Regions from separate parts of the Thioalkalivibrio sp. ALgr1 genome, predicted to be linked through region 1. Evidence: predicted binding sites of a transcription regulator. Region 1 holds the regulator's gene; each other region holds the start of a gene.
The links. The regulator sigma-54, encoded in region 1, starts transcription at its own class of promoters, with help from an activator protein. The targets are predictions, from matches to a motif close to TGGCANGNTNCNTGCTT.
Positions count from the first base shown of each region.

Region 1 (7,143 bases):
CGCGCTGCGCATCGACTACCTGCTGAACGAGGACCGGGTGATCCTGACCGACCAGGCGCATGTGGTCACGGCAGCCGAGGAAGCGCGCGGCAAGCGCATCGTCTACGACCTGGAGACGGATGTGATCGAGGCCGAGCGTGGCGAGGCCGATGACGAGCGTGTACGTATCAGGATCCAGCCCCGCGAAGACGACGAATGAACGAGCTCGACACCAGCGCGCCCGCCGCGGCCGGTGGCGAATCTGCGCCGATGGCCGGCTATCTGACCGGCCGCGAGCTGACCAAGCGCTATGGCAAGCGTACGGTGCTGGATCGTGTCGACGTCGATCTGGCACCAGGGGAGGTCGTGGGCCTGCTGGGACCGAACGGCGCAGGCAAGACCACCTGTTTCTACAGCCTGGTCGGCCTGATCCGGCCCAATCGTGGCCGCATCACGCTGGGTGACCGGGACATCACCCGGGCCCCGATTCATTCGCGGGCCCGAGCCGGGCTGGGCTACCTGCCGCAGGAGGCCTCGATCTTCCGTCGGCTGAGTGTTTGGGACAACCTGCAGGCGGTGCTGGAGCTGCGCTCGGAGCTCGACCGCCACGAGCGACGCCGCATCGGCGATGCCCTGATCGAGGAGTTCCAGCTGGAGACCGTGCGCCACAGCCCTGGGATTGCCCTGTCCGGGGGCGAGCGTCGCCGCGCCGAGATCGCGCGGGCACTGGCCGGTGACCCGCGCTTTATCTGCCTGGACGAACCGTTTGCCGGCGTGGATCCGATTTCCGTGGGTGATATCCAGGCCGTGATTGGGCATCTGGCCCAGCGCGGGATCGGTGTGCTGATTTCCGACCACAACGTGCGCGAGACCCTCGGAATCTGCGACAGGGCCTATATTCTTAGTGAGGGCCGCATCCTGAGCGCCGGGACCCCGCAGGAGCTGCTGGACGACCCCCAGGTGCGCCGCGTGTATCTCGGAGAAAACTTTCGACTGTGAACATTGATCAGTGTTTCCTTAAGATGATCTTGATGGTCACCATGGACCTCAAACCGCGATGCTGAAACCCGGGCTCAATCTGCAGCTGGGGCAGACGCTGACGATGACCCCGCAGCTGCAACAGGCGATCCGTCTGCTGCAGCTTTCCACGCTGGAGTTGCAGGCGGAGATCCAGCAGGCGCTGGAAAGCAACCCCATGCTCGAGCAGGTGGAGGACGAGGGCGAGGAGGCCCCGCCCGAGCGCCCGGAGGAAGGGGGCGAACGGGTCGACGGGGATCGCATGCAGGCCGACACGGCTGGCGATGACGTGATCCCCGAGGAGTTGAGCACCGACAGTCGCTGGGACGACATCTACGAGCCCGCCCCGAGCCCACGCGGCCTGGACGACCGCGACCCGCTGGAGAATACCTCCGACGGCGAGGACGAGGGCCTGCAGGACCACCTGCTCTGGCAGCTGCATCTGAGCCACCTGACCCCACGAGACCAACGGATCGGGGCGGCGCTGATCGACGCGATCAGCCCGGACGGCTATCTGGACAGTGAACTCGAGGCGCTGGCGGAGATGATCAGCCAGGGCGAAGACGAGCCCGTGGGGGTCGACGAGGTCGAGGCGGTGCTGCACTGGATTCAGCAGTGCGACCCGCTGGGCGTCGGTGCGCGGGACCTGCGCGAGTGCCTGGAGATCCAGCTGCGCCATTTGGCGCCGGATGCCCCGGCGCGTGACGCGGCTCGAGCCATCCTGGAAAACGGCATGGAGAGCCTGGCCAAGCGGGACTACCGAGCCCTGCAGCGCCAGTCCGGCGTGCGCGACCCGGACGAGCTGGCGCGGGCGCTGGACCTGATCCGCACCCTGAATCCGCGGCCCGGTGCCCAGATCAGCGAGTCCACTTCGGAATATGTGGTGCCGGATGTCTATGTCCGCCATGACCGCGATGGCTGGCGCGTGGACTTGAACCCGGAGATTGCGCCGCGCATTCGCATCAACGATCTCTATGCGGGCATGGTGCGGCAGGTCTCCGATGCGCGTGATAGCGCGTTTATGCGCGATCAGTTGCAGGAGGCGCGCTGGTTCCTGAAGAGCCTGCACAGCCGGAACGACACCCTGCTGCGGGTCGCCCAGGCCATCGTCGTGCGCCAGCAGGGGTTTCTCGAGCATGGTGAGGTTGCCATGCAACCGCTGATCCTGCGCGATATCGCCGAGACCCTGGAGATGCACGAATCGACCATCTCGAGGGTGACTACACAGAAATACATGCACACCCCGCGTGGGGTATTCGAGTTCAAGTACTTCTTTTCCAGTCATGTTGGCACAGCCGATGGCGGCGAATGCTCGGCGACCGCGATCCGTGCCATGATTCGGGAATTGATTGGTGGCGAGACCCCGAACAAGCCACTGAGTGATGCAAAACTGGCCCAGATCCTGTCGGATCGGGGCATTAATGTGGCCCGACGCACCGTGGCCAAGTACCGCGAGGCTATGCACATACCGTCTTCCAGCGAACGCCGGCAGATGGCGAGTATGCCCAGTGGAACCAAGCAAAAAGGAGCCTGACCATGCAGATCAACCTGACCGGCCATCACGTCGATATCACCGACGCCCTGCGCGACTACGTGAACGAAAAGTTCGCGAAGCTGGAACGCCACTTCGACAAAGTGATCGACGTGCATGTGGTGCTGACCCACGAGAAAAACCAGAACCTGAACAACAAGGCGGAGGCCAATCTCCAGGTCAGCGGCAATCACATCCACGCCGAAGCCAGTCACGAGGATATGTATGCGGCGATTGATGGCCTGATCGACAAGGTGGATCGTCAGCTGATCAAGCACAAGGAAAAGGTCAAGGACCATCACCGCGCCGAGGGTGCCCAGCGCAACCGCGAACAGGCCCTTTAACGCAATGACCATTGCCGAGCTGATCACCCGCGCCCGTATCCGGCTGGAGCCCGAGTGTTCCAGCCAGAAACGGGCGCTCGAGACCCTGGCCGAGTTGCTGGCCGTCGGCGGCGAGGAGTCCGCCGGCCCGGCCAGCGGGGCCATCTTCGAGGCCCTGTCTGCCCGCGAGAAGCTTGGCTCCACCGGTCTGGGGCATGGCGTGGCCATCCCGCATGGGCGTCTGGCCGAGCTCGATGCCCCCCGGGTCGCGGTCCTGCGGCTGGACCAGGGGGTCGACTTCGACGCCATGGACCACGAACCCGTGGACATCCTGATCGCACTGCTGGTGCCCGAGGCGGCGACCAGCGCGCACCTGGACCTGCTGGCGCAGCTGGCTCGCGGTCTCTCGCAGCCCGACAATATCGCCTCGCTGCGCCGTGCCGGCGACGCGGACGCCCTGGAACGCGAACTGACCCGGGCCTTCGGCGACGCCTGAACATGGCTCTCCCGGCAGTACTTTCTCTCTTACGACGCCCCGTGCCAGCACTGCCGGAGATTCGTGCATGAACGAGGCACTGGGAGAGGGCGGCATCGCGCGCGACATCACCGTAGAGGTCCTGATCCAGGCGATGGGCAATCGCCTGGATCTGCGCTACGTACACGGCGAGCAGGTCGCACCGGATCGCAACCTGGTCGGCGGTGACGGCGACGACCTGCCCCTCGCCGGGCACCTCAACCTGATCCGGCCTAACCGTATCCAGGTGATCGGCGATTTCGAGGCGCGCTATATCGCGCGGCTGAGCGATGATCAGCGCGAGCAACTGATCCTGGAGATGGCCTGCACCGGGACGACCGCGGTGATCTTCGCCGAGGACACCTGCCCGTTCTCGGAGATGCCGGACGTCCCCGATGAGCAGCTGCCGCTGATCTTGTGCTCCTCGACCAGCAGCCACGAGATTATCTCCCTGCTGCGCTATTTCCTGCAGCAGCGGCTGGCCCATTTCGAGGTGCGCCATGGCGTGTTCATGGAGATCCTCGGCATTGGCGTGCTGATCAGCGGGGCCTCCAGCGTGGGCAAGAGCGAGGTGGCGCTCGAGCTGATCTCGCGCGGGCACCGGCTGATCGCCGACGACGCACCGGAGTTTGCCCGCATCGCCCCGGATATCGTGCGCGGACACTGCCCGGCCCTGTTGCAGGATCTGCTCGAGGTCCGCGGGCTGGGCGTGCTGAACGTCCGCGCCATGTACGGGGATTCGGCGATCAAGGGCGGCAAGTATCTGCGGCTGATTATCGACCTGCGCGACCACGGCGAGCCCTCGCCGGTGCCGGATGACCGCCTGAATGGCCGCCGCGGGGAGATCGGCATCCTCGGGCTGCGTATCCCGCTGATCAGCCTGCCGGTCGCGCCGGGGCGCAACATCGCGGTGATGATCGAGGCGGCGGTGCGCAACCACATGTTGCACATGCAGGGCTATGTCGCCGGCGACGACCTGCGCGCACGTCAGCGCCGGCAGATGAGCGGCGAGCCCGAGGAGCCGCCGTACCACCGCGCGATCCCTGCAACCACCGTCCCCAACCCGGACCCGGAGGGCTGAATGCGACTCCTGCTGGTCAGTGGTCTGTCGGGCTCCGGCAAGACGGTCGCCCTGCATACGCTGGAGGACGCCGGCTATTTCTGTGTCGACAACCTGCCGCTGCCGCTGCTGCCCGGGCTGATCGAACAGGTCCGCAGTGGCGATTACGACGCGGACGAAGACCGGCATCTGGCGGTCGGGGTGGATGTCCGCAGCGGGCTGACGGCCCTCGAGGGCTTTGCCGACCTCCTGCGCGAGCTCCGGGGCAAGGGGATGCAGGTCGAGGTGATGTTTCTGCAGGCCTCCAGCGAGGTCCTGCTGCGCCGCTATCACCTGACGCGGCGCCGACACCCACTGGCGCGCGACGGCGTGCCACTGGTGGACGCGATCGAGCGCGAACGTGACTGGCTCGGCCATGTTGCGGCCGAGGCGGATCTGACCGTGGACACCTCCCGTCTGTCGATGCACGATCTCGCGCGCACCCTGCGCGACCGCGTCGGGCTGCTGGGCGAGGAGCGCCTGTCCCTGCTTTTTCAGTCATTCGGGTTCAAGCATGGGGCCCCGCTGGACTCCGACTTCGTGTTCGACGTGCGCTGCCTGCCCAACCCGCACTACGAGCGCGATCTGGCGCCATTGACTGGCCGCGATGCGGCTGTTTGCGAGTTTCTTGCGCGCCATGGCGAGGTCGAGGAGATGTATGACGGGATCCAGGGCTTTCTCGAACAGTGGGTCCCGCGGATCCGGCAGGATCACCGCAGCTATGTGACCGTTTCGATCGGGTGCACCGGCGGCCGTCACCGCTCGGTTTATCTTGTGGAGCGGCTGGCGGCTGCCTGGCGGGGGCGTGAACATGTTACTGTTAGCACCCGTCACCGCGAGCTATCCCTGCCCCTCGAATCGGAGTGAGTCCATGGGCGTTGGTCTGATCCTGATCACGCATCAAAACCTCGGCGACACCCTGCTGCAGACGGCCCAGAGCATGCTGGGCGACCTGCCCGAGGATTGCGAGTCCATGGCGATGTCGCAGAATGACGACCCCGACGAGGTGCTGGCGCGCGCGAGGGCGCGCCTGGGCGAGCTGGATTCCGGCTCCGGCGTGCTGATCCTGACCGACATGTTTGGCTCCACCCCATCCAATGTGGCCAGTCGCGTGGCCCGGGGCGCGAACGCCCGCGTCATTGCCGGGATCAACCTGCCGATGCTGATCCGTGTGCTGAACTACCGCCATCTGCCGCTGACGGAGCTGGTCAACAAGGCCCTGTCCGGCGGGCACGATGGCATCCTTCTTTGTGACCAGGAGTGTTCGGATGCCGCAGCGCGAAGTCCCCATCGTTAATCGTCTGGGGATGCATGCGCGTGCGGCGGCCAAGTTCGTGAGCCTGGCCAGCCAGTACGCGTCCGATGTGACCGTCTCCCGGAACGCCCAGGAAGTGAACGGCAAGAGCATCATGGGGGTGATGATGCTGGCGGCGGCGCAGGGCTGCGAGGTCACGATCACCACCGACGGCGAGGACGCCGAAGAGGCCCTCGACGCCCTCACCGAACTCGTCGCCAACCGCTTCGGCGAGGACGCCTAGTCCCTCTCCTGCCGCCATGCCTTTGCGAGGCTGTGTCTAGTTCGACCTCGGGTGTTTACGGTGGCTTCGGTCCGCCGCCTGCCTGCGCTGTCTCGCCAGCGCGCCGCGCCCGTTTTTGATCAACAACTGGCTTTCTTGCTTGCCCAAGAAAGTACCCGTCGAGGCGCACCCGGATTCCGCCCGGGGACCTTGCTCCAGGGCCCTCGGGCCGGCGGCGCTGAAACTCGCTGCGCCTTTGGCTCCGCTGAGACAGTCAGCGCCCCCGTTTTTATTTTGAATCGTCCGTCCCGAGAACCCTTCCGCAAGGGGCTTCATACGGGGGGATGAAGGTCAAAACACAAGCTGTCCCTACGCCTGCAGCCAACTCCAACGCCGTAGGGTGCGGTTGAGCGCAGCGAAACGCACCGTTCCGACGGTCGGGGCAAACCCTGATGCGATTCGCTGCGCTCATCACATCCTAGGATGGGGTCTGGCGCCCGCTGGCGGACGCGGCACGCCAAGGCCGAAGGCCGAGCGTGCCGAAGATGTCGGAAGACCCAGCCTCCATCCATGTGCTACGTCGCTGGGGCAGCCGTTTTTTGGACCTTCACCCCCGTTGTCGTCGCGCCGAGTGGAGAGGGTTTTCGCGGGACGATTCAAAATAGAAACGGGGGCGCTGACTGTCTCAGCGAAGCCGAAGGCGCAGCGAGTTTCAGCGCCGCCCGCGAAAAGCCTCGGAGCGAGGGAAAGCCCGGCCCGCACAGCGGGCCGGGGTCGCGGCAGTCGGGCGTGTTTCTTGGGTACTTCTTTGCACGAGCAAAGAAGTACCTCGCGGCGCGCTGGCGAGTCAGCGCAGGCAGGCGGCCGGACGAAGGCAGCGTAAACACCGAGGGTGAACTAGGCCCAGCCTCGGAAATCAGGGTTCAGCCGGCGAGGGCGTTGCGCAGGGCCGCGAGAAATGCGTCGTTCTCGTCGGAGCGGCCGACGGTGACGCGCAGGCAGTCGGCGAGTAGCGGATGCGCGCGGCCAACATCCTTGATCAGGATGCCGGCGTCGCGCAGGGCCGCGAAGCTCGCGTGCCCCTGCCCCTCGCGCACTCGAAAGAGGATGAAATTCGCCTGGCTCGGGAACACGTGCTCGACGCCGTCGATCGCCGCAAGCGC
Region 1 is NZ_KB905132.1:850,327-857,469, forward strand. Features, by position in the region: gene lptA (lipopolysaccharide transport periplasmic protein LptA) at 1-199, shown strand, start outside; gene lptB (LPS export ABC transporter ATP-binding protein) at 250-978, shown strand; gene F466_RS0104065 (RNA polymerase factor sigma-54) at 1,037-2,530, shown strand; gene hpf (ribosome hibernation-promoting factor, HPF/YfiA family) at 2,533-2,871, shown strand; gene F466_RS0104075 (PTS sugar transporter subunit IIA) at 2,876-3,346, shown strand; gene hprK (HPr(Ser) kinase/phosphatase) at 3,414-4,445, shown strand; gene rapZ (RNase adapter RapZ) at 4,446-5,330, shown strand; gene F466_RS0104090 (PTS sugar transporter subunit IIA) at 5,335-5,760, shown strand; gene F466_RS0104095 (HPr family phosphocarrier protein) at 5,732-6,001, shown strand; gene hisC (histidinol-phosphate transaminase) at 6,904-7,143, opposite strand, start outside.

Region 2 (7,143 bases), on a different contig from region 1:
GCCGGAATGCGGCTGCACGTTCGCGTAGTCGGCGCCGTAGAGCTGCTTGAGGCGATCGATCGCGAGCTGCTCGACGATATCCACATACTCGCAGCCACCGTAGTAGCGCTTGCCCGGATAGCCCTCGGCGTACTTGTTGGTCAGCACGGAGCCCTGGGCCTCCATCACGCGCGGGCTGGTGTAGTTCTCGGAGGCGATCAGCTCGATATGCTCTTCCTGGCGCTGCGCCTCCTTGCTGATGGCGCCCCAGAGTTCGTCGTCGTAGCCGTGGATACTCATGTCGATCGAAAACATTCGGATCTCCCGTTTCATTACTTTCGTGGATTCGGTTTCCCGGCGCGCCGACTCACCGGCGCAGGCCTGGGAAGGGGGAAACAAAGACGCGTAATGATAGGGGATGCGGGGCTTTTTTTCAGGTGGCCGCCACGCCATGGCCAGACCACCGTCCAGGTAGCGCACAACGCAAGAATCCAAAGCCTTCCGTATTTTCAGCTACATACGGCCTATTGCGCGCTGCCGGGCAAGCTCGACAGGGTAGCCATGGCCTCCGGCGCGCACGGCCTGGTGTCCCGTTTCTTTACACCCAATCCTGGCCGGGTAAACCCCTCTCGCGGCACTGAGAATGTACCCGCCGGGCGCCACTCACCCGAACGGCGTAGTCGTCGGTGTCACACTTTTTTACGCCCATCCAGTCCCGCTGCCATCCGGCAAAAGGCGCATCCTCCTATCGGTCTGTTTTTTCGAATGAATTAGCGCGCATATGGGAATGGCACCGTTTCTGCATAGCCCTGAGTGCACAAGGACCGGATGGGCCGGATCCGCGCAAGCCACCCAGGGGGCTATTCCCAGGGAAGGTGCATCGAATGAACCCCAAACGTACTACACCCTATTTCGCGAGTGCCGCCCTGTTGCTGGGCCTGGGCCTTTCCGGCGCCGCACAGGCTTCGTTGATCAGCTGCGCCAGCCTGGATGGCGGCGTTGAAAACCGCGTCACCGCCAACATCGGCTGCCAGATCCTCGAACCCCTGGATGGGCATGCAAACGACCCTGTGGGAGGCGACCCCTCCAACTGGATCGTCAACACGGCCGGTGGCACGGGCTTTTTCGGCATCAGTGACTGGCAGTTCGATGGCCGCTGGGAAGATCCGCCGAACAGCAACGGCGATCCGCTGGAGTTTGATCCGGCCGATCCGACCCTCAACCTGGTCACGCTGGACGGAACCTCCCAGGGCGGGACCTGGACACTGGATCCGAGCTTTGTCTACGGCGACCTGCTGTTCCTGTTCAAGGATGGCCGCGGCACCAATCTGACCGGGTTCCTGATGACTGGCTATAACGGCAGCTACCTCTCGCCATTCATTGACCCGCCGTTTGACTTCCCGGGTGCAAGCCCCAAAGACATCTCCCACGTGAGCATCTACTACCGTCCGAACGGGCAGGTACCGGAGCCCCACACACTGTTGCTACTGGGTCTGGGTCTGGGCTTGCTGGGTATCGCCGTCCGCCGCAAAGCACGCAGGGACACGATGGCGGCCTGATCACGTCCTGCTCGACTTGGCATGATGGCGCCCATGTGGCGCCATCATTTCGTTCATGCCTCCTGATCCACAGTGATTCGCTCGCCTCGACCGAACATGTCCGGTTCTTTTACATCTCGGCCGTAACCCACGACCGCCTCTCCACATCAAATCTCACAAGCGATTGTTTCATCGCCCGAATCCCCCATCTCGTCGAACATGGCACGAAGCGTGCTGCATTCCCGCCTTGTGAGTGATGGCACTTTCAGGCGATCCGCGCCCCAGCCGCATTCATGAGAAACCATGGAGGGACTTTCGTCCCATGGAGGTAAGCTCGATGTCATGCAAGCCATTGCTCTCGTTCCTGGCCGGAACGGTGTTCCTGTTGACCCTGTCGCTCTCCGGGGCCACCCAGGCCGCACTGCTCGATTGCACTGCCCTGTCCGGCAACGTCGGTGACAAGGTCACCAACAATCTCGGCTGTCAGATTTTGTCGCCACTGGATGGCGCAGCCACCGACTCCACCACCGGCGATCCCTCCAGCTGGCTTGTGAATACCGCGGGCGACACCGGATTCTTCGGAATCAGCGACTGGCTATTCGACGGCCGCTGGACCTCCCCCGGGTCGAACAGCTCGACCCTCGCCAGCTTTGATGGCAATCGCCACAGCGGGCAATGGAACCTCGATTCCGAATGGGACTATGGAGACCTGCTGTTCGTGTTCAGTCATGGCAGCGGCACCAACCTGGTCGGCTTCCTGATGACCGGGATCAATGGCGATTACAGCTCGCCCTTCACCCAACCGCCCTTCAGCTATCCGGGTGTGGCCACACGCAACATCTCGCATATCAGCGTCTATTACCGTTCGGGCGCGGTCGGCACCGTCCCCGAACCGAAGACGATGCTGCTGATGGGACTGGGGCTCGGCCTGCTCGGGCTGATGCTTCGCCGGAACCGACGTCAGGGGCCCCGTTTGCCGATCTAGCCGAGCGCACCGCGGCCCGTCGCCGCGCCATCAAGGGCACGCCTGTCGGGCGTGTCCTTTACCCTGATTGAAGAGGGGCCTGCACAGGAGCGCGGATGACCGAAGGCGAGGCGATCCCCATCGCCCCCGGCCCGCAGGCACAGTCGACCTGAACGCGAACGTGCTATTTGATCGGCGTCTCCCTAGAATCCTCGGCACTGCCGCGATTCGTTCCCGGCATGACCCCGGAGGGCGTATGAATCGATCCAGTGTGCCGAGGGCCGACCGGCGATGGCTGCAACGCCTGCTGCCAGTGCTCACCCTGGTCAGCCTGCTACTGGCCACCAACGCGCAGGCCGAATCGCGCTTCATCAATATCGGCACAGGCGGGGTCACCGGCGTGTATTACCCGGCGGGCCAGCACCTGTGCCGCCTGTTCAACACCCGTCGCGACGAGCACGGGATGCGCTGCACAGCGGAGAGCACCGGCGGCTCGGTCTTCAATCTCAACATGATCCGCTCGGGCGACATGGACTTCGGCGTCGCGCAGTCGGACCTGCAGTACCACGCCTATCGGGGCTCCGGGCGTTTCGAGGAATTCGGGCCCGCTCCCCATCTCCGGGCGGCGTTCAGCCTGCATGCCGAACCCCTCACCCTGGTGGTGCGCCCCGACGCAGACATCGAGGGGCTGGATGACCTGCCCGGCAAGCGCGTCAACATCGGCAACCCAGGCTCGGGCCAGCGCATCCTGATGGAAGAACTAATGGGGGCGCTGGGCTGGGACCAGGACACCTTTCGCCGGGTGAGTGAGCTGCCCTCGCGCGAGCAGGCCCAGGCGCTTTGCGACAACCGCATCGACGCCTTTGTATTTTCCGTCGGCCACCCCTCGGCCGCGATTCAGGAACCCATCGCGACCTGCAACGCCCGACTGGTGTCGATCGAGGGTTCAACCGTCGACCAACTGGTCGAGGACACCCCTTATTACCTGCGCGCGCTGATCCCCGCCGGCACCTACCCGGGCCAGGACGACGACATCCATACCTACGGTGTCGGCGCCACGCTGGTGACCTCGACCCGCACCTCGGAACGCGCGGTCTACGAGATCACCCGCGCGGTGTTCGAGAACTTCGAGACCTTTCGCGGCCTGCATCCGGCCTTTGGCCCGCTGGAGCGCGAGACGATGGTGGACGAAGGACTGTCGGCCCCCCTGCATCCGGGGGCCCAACGCTATTTCCGTGAAGCGGGGCTGATCGAATGAGCGATACCAGGGGGACCACCGGGGGGGGCACGGAACCGGCCGACAACGCGGCCGAGACTGCTCAGGAGCTGGAATCCGGCGCACGTCATCCGGGGCGCGGCACGCGCAGCCTGATCTGGCTGACGGCGGTGGCCTGGTCGCTGTTCCAGATCTGGATCGCCTCGCCCCTGGGCGACTGGCTGGATTTCTTTGTCGTCTCGGACACCGAGGCGCGCTCGATCCATCTGGCCTTTGCAGTCTTCCTGGCCTATCTGCTGTTTCCCGCGATCCGGCCGGGCACACGCCACGTGTCCTGGCCACGCGCCATTGGCGTGACCTATGCCCTGGGCGGGCTGGTCCTGATGGTGTTCGGGATCTGGCAATTGCTGGGCCTGGAGCGCCTGGCCGAGGTCTACGTGATCATCGGGCTGACCCTTCTGGTGGTCGCATTGCCGCTGCTGCGCGGCCATGACCCCATCCACCACATACCGCTGACCGACTGGATGTTCGCTGCAATCGCGGCCTTCAGTGCGCTGTATCTGTACCTGTTCCACGCCGAGCTGGCCGACCGTCCCGGGGCGCCCTCGGACGTCGACCTGATCGTCGCCGGGATCGGCCTGATCCTGCTGCTGGAGGCCACCCGGCGGGTACTGGGCCCGGCGCTGACGATCATTGCCGCGATCTTTTTGTTCTACACATTCGCCGGCCCGATCATGCCGGACATCATTGCCCATCGCGGCGCCAGCTATCCGCGCGCGATGGCCCAGCAGTGGCTGTCCAACGAAGGCGTGTTCGGGATCGCGCTTGGCGTCTCGACCAGCTTCGTGTTCCTGTTCGTGCTGTTCGGCGCGCTACTGGAACGGGCCGGCGCCGGCGACTACTTCATTCGCGTGGCGTTCTCGCTGCTGGGGCACATGCGCGGTGGCCCGGCCAAGGCGGCGGTGATGGCGTCCGGGATGACCGGCGTGGTCTCGGGCTCGTCCATCGCCAATGTCGTCACCACCGGGACCTTCACCGTGCCCCTGATGAAGCGGGTCGGCTTCAGCCCGCACAAGGCCGGGGCCGTGGAGGTCGCCAGCTCGGTGAACGGGCAGCTGATGCCGCCGGTGATGGGTGCGGCCGCGTTCCTGATGGTCGAGTACGTCGGGATTCCCTATGTCGAGGTCCTCAAGCACGCGATCCTGCCGGCCCTGATCGCCTATATCGCGCTGATCTACATCGTGCACCTGGAGGCCTGCAAGAGCGGCATGGAGGGCCTCAAGCGCGCCACCGTCACCACCTGGCGCGGCCGCCTGATCAGCTTCGGGATTACCGTCTCCAGCCTGATCATCCTCGCCGCCGCGGTGTACTGGGGGCTTGGCTGGATCAAGGATCTGGCCGGCGACGCCGCCGCCTGGATCATCGCCGCTTTGCTGTTTACCGCCTATATGGTGCTGCTGTGGATTGCCGCCCACGAGCCGGAGGCGGAGCCGCTGGATACCGAGCGTCCCCTGCCGCGCGTGCTGCCCACAGTGCTGGGCGGCCTGCACTACGTGCTGCCGCTGGTGGTGCTCGTCTGGGCCCTGGTCGTGGAGCGCCTGTCGCCGGGGCTTTCCGCCTTCTGGGCCGTGGCGTTCATGATCTTCATCGTGCTGACCCAGCGGCCGCTGGTGGCGCTGTTCCGGCGCCAGGGCCGGCTCGCCCAGGCGACCTGGGTCGGGGTGTGGGAGCTGTTCCAGGGCTTCGAGACCGGCGCGCGCAACATGATCGGCATCGGGGTGGCGACCGCGGCGGCCGGGATCATCGTCGGCACCGTCGCGATGACCGGGGTCGGACTGGTGCTGACCGACCTGGTCGACACCCTGTCCGGCGGCAACCTGCTGATGGTGCTTTTGCTGACCGCGCTGATCAGCCTGGTGCTGGGCCTGGGGCTGCCGACCACCGCGAACTACATCGTGGTCGCGACCCTGATGGCCCCGGTGATCGTGGAGCTGGGGGCGCAGAACGACATCCTGATACCGCTGATCGCCGCACACCTGTTCGTGTTCTATTTCGGCATCATGGCGGACGTGACACCGCCCGTGGGGCTGGCCTCGTTCGCCGGGGCGGCCGTCGCCAAGGCGGACCCGATCCGCACCGGCATACAGGCCTTCGCCTACAGCCTGCGCACCATCGCGCTGCCGTTCTTCTTCATCTTCAACAGCCAGCTGCTGCTGATCGGCGTGGATAACGTGTTCCAGCTGCTGCTGGTCTTCCTCGGCTCGCTGGCGGGCATCCTCCTGTTCACTGCGGCGACCCAGGGCTGGTTCCTGGCCCGCAGCCGGCGCTGGGAATCGGCACTGCTGCTGGTCAGTGCGTTCGTGCTGCTGGCCCCGACCGTACTGATGGACCGCGTGGCGGAGCCCTACGAGCGTGTGCCGGCCGAACAGCTGTTCGAGGTCGTGGAGACCGTCCCGGATCGCGAATCGCTGCGGGTCGAGGCCACCGGCATCGACCTGGAGGGCCGCGAGATCACCCGCACCGTGATGTTCCCGCTGGGCGACCCGGGCCTGGAGCCGCGCGAGCGCCTGTCCGATGCCGGACTCGATGTCACCTTCGATACGGACACGGAAAAAGCGCGCATTCAGACGGTTGCTTTTGGCAGCCCGGCCGGCCGGGTAGGCTTGGAAGGTGGCTGGACGATCACCAGCGTGCTCGTGGATACGGACCGCCCGAGCCCCTACTGGTGGTACCTCCCGGGCATGCTGCCGGCGCTGCTGGTGGCCTGGAACCAGCGCCGTCGCGAACCGCCCGCCGGGCCGACCGCGACGGCACCGGCGCTCAGCGCCTGACGACCCACGCGACAGGAAGACGGCACCATGGAACAACCCAAGTACGGCTTTAACGTGATTCTGAGCGTCCCGATGGATACGGCCATCGAGCGCACGACAGCGGCCCTCGGCGAGGAGGGCTTCGGCATCCTCAGCGAGATCGATGTAGCCGCCGCCTTCAAGAAGAAGCTGGATCTCGATCATCGCCCCTATCGCATCCTCGGCGCCTGCAACCCGCATCTCGCGCGTCATGCCATCGAGGCCGATCCCAACATCGGGCTGCTACTACCCTGCAACGTCCTGGTGCAGGACAACCAGGACGGGACCTGCACCGTCGGCTTCATGGACCCGGTAGCGGTGATGGCCCTGGTGGACAAACCGGGCGTCGAGGCCCTTGCCAGCGATGTCCGGGAACGCCTCGAACGGGTCCGCCAGGCACTGGAAGCCGGCTGAGCCTCCCGCCCGGTGAGAGATACCAAGGACCATGCCGCGCCGCTCGCGGAGGCGATTCGCGAGGCCAGCGTTGCGGGGACCCGAATCGCCGTGCGCGGCGGGCGCCAGCATGGTGATCAGAGCTTCCCCGACGGCCTCCCCTCCGGTGTACTCCAGCTGGAGACCCGCGAGCACCGGGGTATC
Region 2 is NZ_KB905135.1:152,925-160,067, forward strand. Features, by position in the region: gene glyA (serine hydroxymethyltransferase) at 1-294, opposite strand, end outside; gene F466_RS0110160 (PEP-CTERM sorting domain-containing protein) at 864-1,538, shown strand; gene F466_RS0110165 (PEP-CTERM sorting domain-containing protein) at 1,870-2,502, shown strand; gene F466_RS0110170 (TAXI family TRAP transporter solute-binding subunit) at 2,738-3,739, shown strand; gene F466_RS0110175 (TRAP transporter permease) at 3,736-6,528, shown strand; gene F466_RS0110180 (DUF302 domain-containing protein) at 6,556-6,960, shown strand; gene glcE (glycolate oxidase subunit GlcE) at 6,973-7,143, shown strand, end outside.
Region 2: the regulator sigma-54 is predicted to act here: its motif matches at 1,738-1,754, upstream of F466_RS0110165 (PEP-CTERM sorting domain-containing protein).

Region 3 (7,143 bases), on a different contig from region 1:
ACGTCAGCTGGGCGATCACGCCCTGCGCCAGGGCGCCGAGCTGGGCATGGGGTTCTTCGCCCTGTTCGACGGGCTCTCGCAAACCCACCGTCAACTCGAACTGACCCCGGAGCGCATGGTGCGCTACCGCCAGTCCGCCGACCGTTCGTTCAACGACCTCGACAGCCTGCTGGTACACACCATGGTGCACTACCGCACCCGGCGCGACTTCGCCCGCGCCAGCGAGGCCGTGATGCTCCTCTACCCCGAGGCACGCCCGCGCATGGACGCCGCCCATCGCGTGGCGGGCGACATCATCACCGCCGAATGGCACCGCATGCAGCAACGCATGGACCTGCAATGGCAATAAACCCACGGAGAACCCACTGATGCGAATCCACCTGACGCCTGCCCGCATGCTCGCCATGGGCGCGATCCTGAGCCTGGGCCTGACGACCTCGCTCGCCCACGCCACGCCGGGCGCCGACCGCCAATTCGACCGCAATATCCAGGCGGTCGACACGGGCCTGCTGGAACCCGGCACCCGGGCGCTGCTGGACGCCTATCGCAGCGAACGTGGATCGCGCGAGGCGCGGCAGATCAGCCGTCAGGCCTTGCCGGGTCGCAGTGCCACGCAGTGCGCCTGGGACGATCGCTACCGCATCATGGCCAACCTCGAAGCGCCGTCCGAGGTTATCTTTACCCGCGCCCTGGTCACCAACAAGGGACGCGGCTCGGTAGACTTGGGCTTTGACCGCTTCGAACTGCACGCCGACGGCGCCTGCCCGGATACGGTCGACAACGGGCCCGTCAGTTTCTGGATGACCTGGTACCAGAACCACCAGGCCATGGAGCCGGCGGCCGTCTCCAGCATCGAGGAGGCGCGGCGGCTGTACGCCGCCTCCGCCATGGACAGCAGCATGAAGATGGTTATGCGCTTCGACGGCGAGATGCAGGACGGCCAGCCCCACGGTCGCTTCCGGCTGATCCAGACCAATCACACACCCGAGATGCAGGGCATGCGCGGCGGCGATGTCAGCAGTCATGCGCTCGGTTATGTCGAATTCGAGGCCGGCGAGCGGATCCGGCGGCTGATCGTGACCGAGATGGCCCACGGCGCCACCCTGGTCTACCTGGAACAGCCCCATGGCGAGGCGAACATGCTCAACTACTGGGTCCTGCACGGGGCCGGCATGCACATGGGCGACCATTACCCGACCAACGCCGCTGGCGAAATCGATGGCCTCTTCGTACGTATGCGCAGCAACGAGAGCCCACCCGAGATCAGCGCCTGCGTGCGCGGCAACCTGCCCGCCGAGCGTTCCGCCTGCGACTAGGCCACGCTGACGGCCGCGGCGGCGGGACTCCCACCCGGCGCCGCTTCCCCGAGGTCTCAAACCAGGACGCCCGGACCGATCGCTGACCGGCCCGGGCGTCTCTTTCCTGTTCCTATGAACTACACTACCAGAACAACCACTTACAACTGCGTGTAACGACCTGGGTGCATATCGCTGAGGAACCGCGACCGCGCCGCCATACTTGTCCTGCCCCGACAGGGCGCAATGCCGGCCAGGAAGGCCAAAGGATGCCTCGCGATGTCCAGGTTCGAGTCGGCACAACCCCTGGCAGGCAACACCCGGTATTCCGACTACCTGGCCCGAACCACGCTCCGCGCCTGGGTCGGGATGTCCTTTGTCTCCGCGACACTGATCATCGTCGCAGGCCTGCTGCTCTCCTGGTTGATCCCGTACCTGGCGGGTGGCGCCGACAGCATCGTGCCGCACTTCTACTACGTGCCAATCCTGTTTGCCGCCGCGCGCTTTGGGCCCGGCGCCGCCCTCGTCGTGGCACTGGTGGCCGGCGTACTGGCCGGGCCCCTGACCTATGTGGACGTCGCCGCCGCCACCGCACAGGAGACCGAACGCTGGCTGACGCGCACCGCCTTCTTCGTCGGGATCGGGCAATTGATGGCCTGGCTGGTCATTCCCGCGCTGCATCCGGTCACCGAGGAACTGCGGCGCATGCGTCAGGAATTCGATATCCGCCGGGGCCTGAAACACAACGAGTTCTTTCTGCGCTACCAGCCGATCTACTCGATCCGCCAGCATCGATTCGTCGGGGTCGAGGCGCTGATCCGCTGGCAGCACCCGGCACACGGCGAGCTGACGCCGGCGGACTTTCTCGACGTGGCGGAGGACTCCTCGCTAATACACGACATCGGCGCGCAGGTGATCGCCGAGGCCTGCCGACAGACCGAGGAGTGGAAGACCCTTGCGCAGGTCCATGGCCGCGAACCCTGGTACACCGCGATCAATCTCTCCGCCCGCGACTTCATTCGCCCCGAACTCGCGTACGACGTCGCATCCGCGCTCAAGCGCCACCACCTGCCACCCGAACTCCTGACCATCGAACTCACCGAGACCGTGCTCGCGCTCGAGGACGCCGAACCCGCCCTCGAGGCGCTGAAGCACCTGGGGGTACAGCTCGCCATCGACGACTTCGGCACCGGGTATTCGTCCCTCGCCTATCTCAATCGGTTTCCGATCGATACGCTGAAGCTCGACCGCCAGCTTGTATCCAGCCTCGGCCACGACCCCTCGGCCGAAGACCTCGCACGAGGCATCGCACTGCTGGCCGGATCGCTCGGGCTGAAGACCGTTGCCGAGGGCATCGAGACCCGGGACCAGATCGGCCTGAGCGAGGAACTCGGGTTCGACCGCATCCAGGGGTTTTACTTCGCCCGGCCCCTGACCGCGGACGAAATCCCGTCCCTTCTGCTGATCGAGGAGGTTGACCCGGACCACCCGCCGACGCCGAGCGGCGCCCGGGCGTAGAAAACCCCGGTGGGCGGTTCGCCCACCGGGGTCCTGGGAGATAGCAGGCGTAGTGCTGGTGGAGGCTACGAGTCCCCCGCCACCTCGGCGAATTGCTCACCAAGATCGCTGTCGTTGTCGATCAGGTAAGCAATCTCCTGGTATTCCTTGACGGTCAGCCCTTCATCCTCGATTGCGGCGACCATCTCGTCGTTGGCCTCGTCGCGCAGCTCCTGGGCCCCCTCGCCTTCTGCTTCCGCGATGTCATCTGCGTATTCCGCGCGGATGTCCTGGGCCGCATCCGCAGCCGCCAGAAAGCTTTCCAGATCGCTTTCACTGACGTCCTCGGCGGACATTTCGGGATCATCGGTCCATTCCTGCTCGAACACATGCGGATCATCCGCTGCCACTGTGCCCGCACCACCCAATGCGAGCCCGAGAGCCAGGGCGATCGAATAAGTTGCACCGGTCTTGTGTCCCATTCTGCGCCTCCTGCTTCTTCAGATTGGTTGGATTGCGTTAGCCCGTCGCAATGAACGCGCCGTCTGACCCGTAGCGATGCAGCCTCCGTGCCAACATGGCCTGAATGCCGCATGCCGCGCCGCCAGGCGGTTTCCGCACCTGGATGCAGTGATCGGACGGGTCCCAATCACATCCAGAGGTGGGTCATTCAGACACATGCATCGCCCCGACCCGTGTCGCTCCGACTCACTCCCTGGGGCCGCCTCGTTCAACGCCGGCAAGGCCCTTCACCCACAAAAAAGCCCCGAGGCGCAATGCCACGGGGCCCGGCCGTTTGCGCTCGGCGCCTGGGTTAGCTTGACCCGAAGTACTCCCGCAGGAGCTGCGTCGTGCGCGCGGCCGGATCCTCGCGAATGCGACGTTCCTCGTCCGCCAGAATGGTAAACAGACCATCCAGTGCGTGGTCGGTCACATAGCGATCCAGGTCCACATCCAGATCGGCCAGGCCGGGGATACGGCTGGCTGCATCGCGCAGCGGCTGGTACACCCGGTACACCCCGGCACCCTCCATATGCTCGCGCACCACGGGCGCATAGCGCTCGCGCAGATCCGACTCGGACGCACCGCGCAGGTACTGGGTCGCGGCATCGTCATCACCGCGCAGTACCGCGTGCACGTCGGACGGCTGCATGCCCCGAATCGCACTCACAAACACCGGGGCCGCCTCCCGTGCGGCCGCCTCGGCGGCCCGGTTCATGCGCCGCTCGAGATCATCCACCTGGCTGCCCATGCCAGCGCTGCGCAGCACATCCCCGGCCTGCCGCAACTCCTGCGGCAGACCGATCCGTATGGCCTGGTTGCCCCAGTAGCCGTCTTCCTGCCCCGTCCGTTCCACGGTTCGTTCGGTGCCGACTCGAAGGGCCTCGCGGACCGCCTCTTCCGCCCGGTCACCACCACTCCCCTCGCCGTTCAAACCGAAGTCGCGGACATCCAGTCCGGCACAGGCCGAGAGAAAAAACGGCAGAAACAGCAACAACAAGAGCGGCGAATTACGCATGCGGACACTCCGACAGAATCATACGGGGCATGATACACATCACGCCTCGCATACCCCGTGCCCCGCTTGTCACATCCAGCACCGCGCCAGGCTTGCGATCCACCCGCGCATGCTCAATTGTTAAGGAAACACTGACTAATGGACACACTCGCGTTGGTACCCCAGGTTTGCCGAGGCAAGGCGCATCGTGCAGCGGGTAGAGGTACTACCCGCAAGCGGCGCAACGCAGGATCGGGGAACCTGGGGTACCAACCCCACAACTCAATAAACGAAGGGGCTCGGCCGCTCGTTGTTATCAAAAACGGGCGCGCGCACGGCGTTGCGGCTCCCTTGTGCAGAATGACTGCACGGCGGTCACCGCGCCTTGTTCGCACGCAAAAGCGACTCGAGCGCGAGCGTGTACATTAATCAGTGTTTCCTTGAGTGATATGACCCACAGACCGCGCCGCCAAAGACCCGCCCGCAAGCGCCTGTACGCTGCCGCCGTCCTGTTCGGCTTGCCGCTACTCGCGTTCATCGCCTGGGTCACATGGACGGAGCAGCACCCGGAGCAGGAGCGCGAGTTGCGTGTGGAGGTCCAGGACCGCCTGCACGAGTGGTTTCCGGAGGTCATGGAACTACCCGACGAGCTTCGCGGCTTTGTCCCGCGATCCACGGTATTCGACGACAGCACCCGCCCCGAAGTCGTAATGCTGCACGGGCTCGACGAGCCCGGCGATATCTGGGACACGCTGGCGTCCGCCCTCGACACGGCCGGCATCAATGGCTGGGAGTTTCGCTACCCGAACGATCAGGCGATTGATCACAGCGCCGACCTCCTGGCCGAGTACTGGGAGACGCTGGAGGCCGAACAGCCCGTGATTCTGGTGGGCCACAGCATGGGCGGCCTGGTGATCCGCGACTTTGTCACCCGCTGGCGACACCCCGTCGACGAGGCTCCGCGGGCCGAAGGGCCACCCATTGCCGGCGTAATCCTGGTCGCCACCCCGAACCAGGGCTCCGACTGGGCACGCCTGCGCGTCTGGCTCGAGGTGCGCGAATGGCTGGCCGACATACGTGAGCAACGCTTTTCGCTTTTCGCCGGTCTTCGCGACGGCACGGGCGCGGCCAAGATCGATCTGCGGCCCGACAGCGAGTTTCTGGCGGACCTGAATCAGCGCCCCTGGCCAGAGGACATTCCCGTGCGAATCATCGGCGGCGTGGTACCCGAGCCGACCCCGGCGATGGAGGCCAGCCTGCGATCCCTGAGCGAGCAGTTCGGCATCGAGGACTTGCCCGCGCGCATCGAAGAGTGGTGGGAGGACACCAGCGAAGGACTGGGAGACGGGGTCGTGCCGATCGATTCCCTGTCACTGGAGGGACACCCCGAACCCGAGATCCTGGAGGCCTCGCACCGCGGTCTCCTGGTTCCCGGCCCCCTGACGGAATACCCCCCCGCGGTCGAACCGATCCTGCATATCCTGTTCGACTGGCGGGACGAGGACCGGCCTGTCCCCGCGATTGACCCGCAGGACTAACGTCTCTCCAGCGCAGGGGTCAGATCCCCAGCTCCCGCAGGACCTTGTCGATGCGTGGCACCAGGTGCGCATGCGGCGAGTCCTTGCGTACCAGCAGATGCATCGAGGTCACGTCCAGCACGTTCGAGGAGGCCACCAGCCGACCCGGTGCATCCGCCTCGTCGGGATAGGCCCGCTTCAACTCCCGGATCGTGTGTTCCGTCACCTCACTCATGTTGATCAGCACGTCCCCCTCGCCGGCCGCCAGACGTCGCAGATTCTCCGACAGCGTGCCCTCGCGCTGCACGTCCAGACCCTCCAGGTTGGCCTTGCCCCAGCCGTTCCCGGCGTAGTCCAGTACGCGGTATCCGGCAAAGTCCTCCAGCCGTTCCTTGGCCAGCAATTCGTCGCGCTCGGGGTGGTCCTCGCGCACGAAGGCCACCCATTCCGGTTCCGCCAGGGCGACCTCGCTCGCGATCAGATACTCCTCGCGCTCCGGCGTCATGGTGGTAATGATCGCGTCGGCCTTGCCCTCCTTCACCAGCCGCTGCGCCTCCTCCCATTCGTAGGGCTCGTGGCGCAGTGGCACCCACAAGTGGGCAAAGGCCTCCTGCATCAACTGGACATAGTGGCCCGCGAAGCGCCCATCGCGATTGATGTACCCGTACGGCGCCTCGTCCCGGTCGCCCGCGATATGGAAGGCCTCGCGGTGATCGGCCACCGCCGGCACCGACAGCATGCCCAAGACCGCAATACCCGCTAAAAGCCGTCCAAACATCGCTCAGTCCCTCCATACCGTGCCGTCCGGGCCCCGAATCCGCCGGAGGTCGGCATCCCGTCACTCAAGCCGCGGCAAGATTTACCAGCGGCACCAGACCAAACCAAAGCACATAGGCTAGCGATACCGCCATCAAGCCGTCGATACGCCCGCCCGGTGCCCCGCGCTGACGCTCGCGCCACAACATCCATATCAGCCAGGCCGCATGCGGCACCACGAAATAGGCAATGCCTGCATAGGCCCCCTGAGCCCAACCGGTCAGGTGGAATGCCGTTCCCGCAACCGCCGCCAGACCGGTGAACACCAGCGCCACACCGAGCGCACCACCATTTCCCAGCCGCACCGCCAGGGTCCGTTTGGCCACAGCCGCGTCCGCCTCGCGATCGGGGATACCAGACAGCGTAATCGACGGGATGATCGCCAGAAACAACGGCAGGCTCAGCCACCAGGGCAAGGGGTCCGTCCAGTCCCCCGCGAGGAACACGTACCCGCACAGCAACACGCCCAGGCTGTGGGTCAGCGCGACATCCACCTCCCCGAGCCCGCGATAGCTGAGCT
Region 3 is NZ_KB905134.1:68,163-75,305, reverse strand. Features, by position in the region: gene F466_RS0108075 (hypothetical protein) at 1-349, shown strand, start outside; gene F466_RS0108070 (hypothetical protein) at 369-1,316, shown strand; gene F466_RS0108065 (bifunctional diguanylate cyclase/phosphodiesterase) at 1,575-2,813, shown strand; gene F466_RS0108060 (DUF4168 domain-containing protein) at 2,879-3,274, opposite strand; gene F466_RS0108055 (DUF4197 domain-containing protein) at 3,607-4,311, opposite strand; gene F466_RS0108050 (lecithin--cholesterol acyltransferase) at 4,740-5,828, shown strand; gene F466_RS0108045 (transporter substrate-binding domain-containing protein) at 5,848-6,546, opposite strand; gene F466_RS0108040 (NAD(P)H-dependent oxidoreductase) at 6,650-7,143, opposite strand, start outside.
Region 3: the regulator sigma-54 is predicted to act here: its motif matches at 3,351-3,367, upstream of F466_RS0108060 (DUF4168 domain-containing protein).

Region 4 (7,143 bases), on a different contig from region 1:
GCCCCGCATCGAACGGCTGCTGGGGACGACGTTCGCGGATGAAGAGGTCGAGCGCATCCTGGGCGCCCTGGGTTGCCAGGTCGCTTCCTCGGATGACGGCTGGCAAGTCCGGGCCCCGCGTGCCCGCTTCGACATGGAGCGCGAGGAGGACCTGATCGAAGAGCTGGCGCGGGTGCATGGCTACGACCGGTTGCCGCAGCGCCTGCCGTCCCCGGTGGCGCCGGCCGAGCGGCCACCGGCCTTGCGTGGTCTGCGCGATCAGCTGGCGAGTCAGGGGTTTCACGAGGTCATCAGTTTCAGCTTCATCGATGCCGAGGCCTCGCGGTCTTTCTATCCGACGGTGGAGCCGCTGGGCCTGGCCAACCCGATCTCCAGTGACTTGGCGGTAATGCGCCCCGGCCTGTGGCCCGGTCTGGTCGCCACGGCGGCCTATAACCAGGCGCGCCAGCAGCCGGACCTGCGCCTGTTCGAGCATGGCCTGCGATTTGTGCCGGATGCCTCCGGCCTGCGCCAGGAGCCGCGTCTCGCGGGCCTGCTGGGCGGGCGGGCGCAGCCGGAGCACTGGGAGGCCGCGTCGCGCCGCGTCGACTTCTTTGATGCCAAGGGTGTCGTCGAGGCACTTTGTGCCTCCGTGGAGGCGCCGCTGGGCTTTCGCTCGGAGAAACATCCTGCGCTCCACGACGGGCAGTCCGCGCGGATTATGGCGGGTGATCGCCCCATCGGTTGGGTCGGGCGTCTGCACCCGGCGCTTTGCAGGCAGTTCGATGTCGAGCCGGTGTATCTGTTCGATCTCGATGCGCGGGCGATCCTGCGCGCACCGGTCGCCCAGTTCGCGCCGCTGTCGCCATATCCGTCGATCCGGCGTGATCTTGCCCTGGTGGTGCAGGCGACCGTTCCGGCCGGTGATGTGCTGAACGCGATCGAAGAACTGGGGCTGGAGCTGGTGCAGGATGTCCGGCTGTTTGATGTCTACCAGGGCAAGGGCTTGAATCCGGACGAGAAGAGCCTCGCTTTGGGCTTGATTTTGCGGGCTTTTGATCGCACCCTAGGCGAACAGGACGTGGCAAGCGTCACCGACAAGGTCGTCGAGCATCTGCACGCTCGCTTCCAGGCAACCCTGAGGCAGTGATTCCATGGCAGCAGTGACGAAGGCGGATCTTGCCGCCACGCTGAACGAAGAACTGGGCCTGAACAAGCGCGAGGCCAAGGAATTCGTCGAGATGTTCTTCGAGGAGATGCGCCAGTCGCTGGAAGAGGGCGAGGGCGTGAAGCTCTCCGGCTTCGGCAACTTCATCCTTCGCGACAAGAACCAGCGGCCCGGGCGCAATCCGAAGACCGGCGAGGAAATCCCGGTCTCGGCGCGGCGCGTCGTCACCTTCCGCCCGGGGCAGAAGCTGCGCGAGAGGGTCGAAAGCTATGCTGGAAGCGAGTAACCACCAGGAACTGCCCGCGATCCCGGGCAAGCGCTACTTCACCATTGGCGAGGTCGCCGAGCTGTGTCAGGTGAAACCTCACGTGCTGCGCTACTGGGAACAGGAGTTCCCGATGCTCGAGCCGGTCAAGCGGCGGGGCAATCGGCGCTACTACCAGCGCCAGGACGTGATCCTGATCCGCCAGATTCGGGCCCTGCTGTACGAAGAGGGCTATACGATCAATGGCGCGCGACAGAAGCTGTCTGGCGACGAGGCCAAGGGTGATCGCCAGCAGGCACGCCAGATCATCCAGGATACGATCTCGGAGCTGGAATCGGTGTTGCGTGTATTGCGCGCCTGAGAGGTCTTCTGGTCCGGGTCCTTTCGTGGGGGCAGGGAATCGGATATGATTCGCGGCTTCGGGGCGTAGCGCAGTCTGGTAGCGCATCTGCATGGGGTGCAGAGGGTCGCAGGTTCAAATCCTGCCGTCCCGACCAAGTTCAACGACTTGAAGGATATTCTTCAGGTGAAAAAAGAGGCCGCATCGAGCGGCCTTTTTTGTGTCTGGAGTGAGGGAAGAGACTGGCCTCGTCTGTTACTCCATCGAACGCCGGCGCGCCTCGCGCTGATAGTGCAGCAGGGCGATGTTGAACTGCCGCTCCAGCCACTGGTTCATGCCGGTGACCTGGAAGCCGGCATACACGTATCCGTCGCGCGGGCTGCGACGGCGATTGGCCAGACGCAGGTCGCCGCCCAGGCGTTCGCCAACTTCGGGCAGTAGCAGGTTCTCGAAACGCATCGGGGTCCCGATCTCGATTGTTTCGACCCAGTCTTGTGGTACCTCCACGCACATCCCCTGGGCCGAAAGATCGGCCAGGTCCCCGATACCGGGCTCTTCCCATTCGCGGTACTGCAATTCGACGCGCGGGCGCTCGCTGATCGGGATATGGACGCGAAAGGTCTCGCGTCGCTGGAGATATTCCAGGGTCTCGGGATAGGGGCAGACGTAAAGGGCCCCGGCGTCCTCGCGTTCGATGCGCGAGACGGCGGTGGAGAAGCGTACGGCCACCCCGCGCAGGCTGGCGAATACCCGCATGCCAGTGCCTTCCTGGGCGTGGCGATTCGCTTCGATGGGCGTGAGTTCGTCGAGGAAGAGCTCGCGTGCACCGGAATCAAGGCGAACCAGCGCGGAGTTGTACAGCGGGCCATCGTCGTCGAGGCGGACGTTGACGAGGGTGAGCTTGTGATCCAGATCCTTGAGGATGCCGGCAATCCGCTCCGGCTTGTCGACGGTGTAGTCGGTCTCTTCCATGCGTGGCGTTGTTGTAATTATTGGGCCAAGCCGCACGGTACTGCCGAGCGGTCCGGAATGCCAGCCCCGGGTGTGAGGCGGAGAAGGGCGGAGAGGTGTCGCGCAGAGCGCGCGCGGGTCATGCGCGGGTGATGCGCCGACCGGTACGGCTGCCGGACTGGGTGCGGCCGTAGGGGTCGTAGGTGGGAGCCGGGCCGGGTTCCTCGCCGCGCAGGATCTGGATGGACATCTCCACGCGACGACGGTCGCGATCGATCAGTCGGGCATTCCCCTGGTTGAGGGTATTGCAGCGCTCCACCGAGCGGCGTAGCGCCTGCCAGTGGTCGTCCAGCTCGGCGCCTCCCTCGAGCCGACCGAACAGCCGTGCAAGTCCCTCGGGCGTATACGTTTCGCCGGCGGCCTCGATCGTCTCGCGCTGTCGCCGGCTTTCGGTTTCGAGTTCCTGCAGTAGCGTCTGCTTCTGGGCCACGACTTCGCGCAGGGTCTCGGCGGCCCGTGATTCCACCGCCCGGGTCTCCTGCAGCAGGATGTCCTCCATCTGGTGGCTCAGCCGAATCGAGGCCTCCAGCGAGCGGAGGAAGGCGTGGCGTTGTTCGGGCGACATCGTCGGGTCTCTGTTAGCGCAACAGGCTTTCCAGCTCGATCATGCGATCGGCTAGCTGTTCGTTGTCTACCGGGTACTGACCGTTGGAGATGGCCTCGCGCAGCTCGGCGACTCGCGCCTCGTCGAACGGGGCGTTGCTGGCGGCCCCGGAGGCGGCGTTCATTGCCTGCGCCGCGCCGGTCAGGGTGACAGAGTCATCCTGACGTACGGGTGAGGATGCATTGCCCTGGGCGCCTGCGTCGGGGCGAGAGGTCTCATCGCGGCCCTTCACGCTCGAGCTGTTGCCATCCGGGCGCAGGCCGGGGGAGTTCGGGCCTTTGATATCCATTATTCGGTTTCCTGTTTTTGCAATTCTACTGCAGGGGTTAGCGGCAGCACCGGCTGAAACTGTAGCCCCTTGAGCTGTGAATTTTCGATTCGCTTCACAGTTTGTGGATGGTGACGAGACACACCGCCATTCTACAGGGCAACGCGTACATGTCCGGACTCGAGCACCTCGCCTTCCACGACGCGTCCGGACGAGGTGTTCTTCACGCGGATGCGATCGCCCAGGATGCCATTCTCCAGCGCCTCGCCCTGCATGCGGATCACCACCGAGCCGTTCTCGGCCAGGATGGTGACGCGCTGGCCGCGGCTGACCACCTCGCGCTGGGTGACGTGCTGCTGGCCCAGGATCTGACCGGGCCGGATGTTGCGCCGGGTCTGCAGCCCCACCAGTTCGCCCTTGTTCTCGAAATAGCTCCCCGCATGGCGAGAGGTCTGAATTCGCTTGGTGCGCAGATCGCCGGGGAGGATCGTGTGCTGGCGTCGCAGGCTGCGGCTGGCGACCAGCACCTCGGCGTAGCGCTCGACCGTGACTGGCACATAGATCGACCAGCTGACGGGGGTCTCGCACTGAACCTGTACCGCCGTATTGCCATCGCGTCGCCCGCCGGGCGGGAACCGGGTCTCCAGTGCCTCGCTGCATCGGGCCAGGCGCAGGCGGTTGTCCAGCCGGCCGATCTGAATCTCTACCGCTTCGTCGCCTGGTGTGAGGTTCAACTCCTCCTGGATGAAGCGCTCCGCCGCCAGGCGGATGTTTTCCACTGCCTCGATCTCGGCCTGTGCCGCAATGGAGACCAGGGCCAGAACGACGCCCATGGCGGCCGAAAGCCACCAGGAGCGAATGGAAGGTTTGCGTGCTGACTGGTTCATTGGTCTGGATGCGCGTCGGCTTGTCAGGACTCGAGAGGTTTGCAGAGACGTGCAAGCAGAAAACATGCCAGGCAATCAGGAGCGTACCCTCAAGAGTCACAGCGGCCGGCCGTTATCGGGTCTAGAACGCGTGCAATCGGCATGCGACGGCGGGTTGTGGCATGACAGCGTCGGTCTGCGGGGTGCACACTGGGGCCGGCGAGTCGAGGTGGCTGGCCGCTGGGCGAGGGGGAGAGCAGGACAATGAGTCAATTCATTGACGATGTGAATCAGCGCACCCAGCTGGTGGGGCAGAACCGTATGGAGCTGCTCCTGTTTCATTTGGGGAGCTCGCAGACTTTCGGTATCAACGTATTCAAGGTGCGCGAGGTGATCCCGTCGCCGCCGCTGCGGCAGATTCCCGGATCGCTGAGTGTGGTGCGTGGTGTGGCTACCCTGCGTGGCGGAACCGTCCCCATCATCGATCTGGCGCGCGCGATGGGGCTGCGTACCGCCGTGGGCGAAACGGGCGACCACAAGGTGGTGGTGACCGAGTTCAACCGGTCGGTACAGGGGTTCTGGGTGTCCGCGGTCGACCGGATCGTCAACGTTAACTGGGAAGACGTGAAGTCCCCGCCTCGTGGGACCGGGCGCGAGTCGTTTCTGGTGGCGGTCACCGAGATCGACAACAAGCTGGTCGAGATCATTGACGTCGAACGGGTACTGTCGATCGTCAACCCGTTGCCATCCACGGTATCCGACGCGGTGCGCGCGGAGGCCGAGGAAGAACGCGCCAAGCATGGACAGCGCAAGATTGTGATCGTTGATGACTCCGTGGTCGCGCGCAAGCAGATCGAGGGTGCGATCAAGGGCCTGGGCTGGGAGTACGTGGTCTTCAAGGATGGTCGCGAGGCGCTGGATTTCCTGGAGGAGCAGGCCGAGGCCGGCACCGTGGACGAGGTGGTGGAGCTGGTGATTTCGGATATCGAGATGCCGCGCATGGACGGCTATACCCTCACCGCTCGAATTCGTGCGAACGATCGCCTGAAAGGCCTCCGGGTTCTGCTGCACTCGTCACTGAGTGGGGAGTTCAATACGGATATGGTCAAGCGTGCCGGGGCCGACGCCTTCCTGTCCAAGTTCAACCCCGACGAGCTGGCCGAGGCTGTGCTTGACCAGACCCGCAAGGACTGATGCCGGTGCCTGCGCCGTTTGCGTTAGTCGACCGAGTCGACCCTGGCGGCATGGAAGCGGTAACGGATTGCCGGCCGCATGAACATCAGCGGCCATGGCGCGCCGCATCGATCACCCGTTGGGATGCTGTCGGCGTCCGCGCGGTTGCACGTATACTGCATCCGTCCGGCATGGGGGATCGCGTGTTCCCCAGTCGGGTTTTCCGACACGCTGTCAAGGATTCGTCATCAACGTGCCCGTCCGCCCGTACCGTCGACTTTCAAGGATGACTTCGTGATCGACTCGCGTGACTACGAGGAGTTCTCGCGTTTTCTTTCCGAGTGCTGTGGCCTGGTGCTGGGCGACAGTCGTCAGTATCTCGTGTCGAGCCGACTGTCGCGGCTGCTGGACGAGTTCGGCTACAAGAGTGTGCCGGAGCTGCTGCACGCAATGCGCCAGGCACCCAACCCGCGCCTGCGCACGCGTGTGATCGACGCGATGACCACGAACGAAACCTCCTGGTTTCGCGATGGCTTCCCGTTCGAGATCCTGCGCCATGTACTGCTCCCGGAACGGGCGGAGAAAGGCGCAGGGATCAAGGTCTGGTCGTCCGGCTGCTCCAGCGGACAGGAGGCCTACAGCATCTCGATGGTGGCGTCCGAGTGGGAGGAATCGCGGCCCAAGCGTGTGGTGCCGGTATCGATCCTGGGTACGGATCTCTCGGAGAAGATTCTGGACGATGCCCGGCGCGCGGTGTACGACGGGCTGAGCATCGTCCGTGGCCTGAGCGAGGCGAGGCGCGCCCGCTTCTTCGAGACCGTGGCGGAGGGCCATCGCGTACGCCCGGAGATCCAGCGCCGCTGCCGTTTCCAGAAGCTCAACCTGATCGACAGCTATGCGGCGCTGGGCAAGTTCGACATCGTGTTCTGTCGCAACGTGCTGATCTATTTCTCCGCCGAGACCAAGCGACAGGTTCTTGACGGAATTGCCCGCCAGATGAATCCCGGTGGCTATCTGTTTCTTGGCGCTTCCGAGACAGCGGGTCCTTACACCCAGGCCTTCGAAACCGTTCGCACCGAGTACGGCTCCGTCCTTCGCCTGAAGGGCTGATCGGCCCTTTCCGCCTTTCCATACGGTCGCTCCCGCGATCCGGGCGCCACCCTCGGCGCTGCTCTCCCAACCTCTTTCGGCCCATAGTGGCACACCAATTGCTTTGTCCCTGTCGTACGGGGCGAAGCGGTTTCGTCCCGAGGAACCTGAAGTTCGCCAGTGGCGGACGGGGTACGACGGATGAGTCTCTCTCTCGACAAGGCGATGGGCATTCTCCCGGAGGCGGTGAACGTCCGTGCGAAGCGGATGGAGCTGCTGGCCTCGAATATCGCGAATGCCGATACGCCGAATTACAAAGCGCGCGATATCGACTTTCGCTCGGTGCTGCAGGCGGCGGCCGGCGAGGGCGGCAACATGCC
Region 4 is NZ_KB905133.1:174,603-181,745, reverse strand. Features, by position in the region: gene pheT (phenylalanine--tRNA ligase subunit beta) at 1-1,129, shown strand, start outside; gene F466_RS0105230 (integration host factor subunit alpha) at 1,134-1,433, shown strand; gene F466_RS0105225 (MerR family transcriptional regulator) at 1,417-1,773, shown strand; tRNA gene F466_RS0105220 (tRNA-Pro) at 1,833-1,909, shown strand; gene F466_RS0105215 (flagellar brake protein) at 2,008-2,724, opposite strand; gene F466_RS0105210 (flagella synthesis protein FlgN) at 2,843-3,328, opposite strand; gene flgM (flagellar biosynthesis anti-sigma factor FlgM) at 3,342-3,656, opposite strand; gene flgA (flagellar basal body P-ring formation chaperone FlgA) at 3,788-4,522, opposite strand; gene F466_RS0105195 (chemotaxis protein) at 4,766-5,695, shown strand; gene F466_RS0105190 (protein-glutamate O-methyltransferase CheR) at 5,969-6,784, shown strand; gene flgB (flagellar basal body rod protein FlgB) at 6,965-7,143, shown strand, end outside.
Region 4: the regulator sigma-54 is predicted to act here: its motif matches at 4,576-4,592, upstream of flgA (flagellar basal body P-ring formation chaperone FlgA).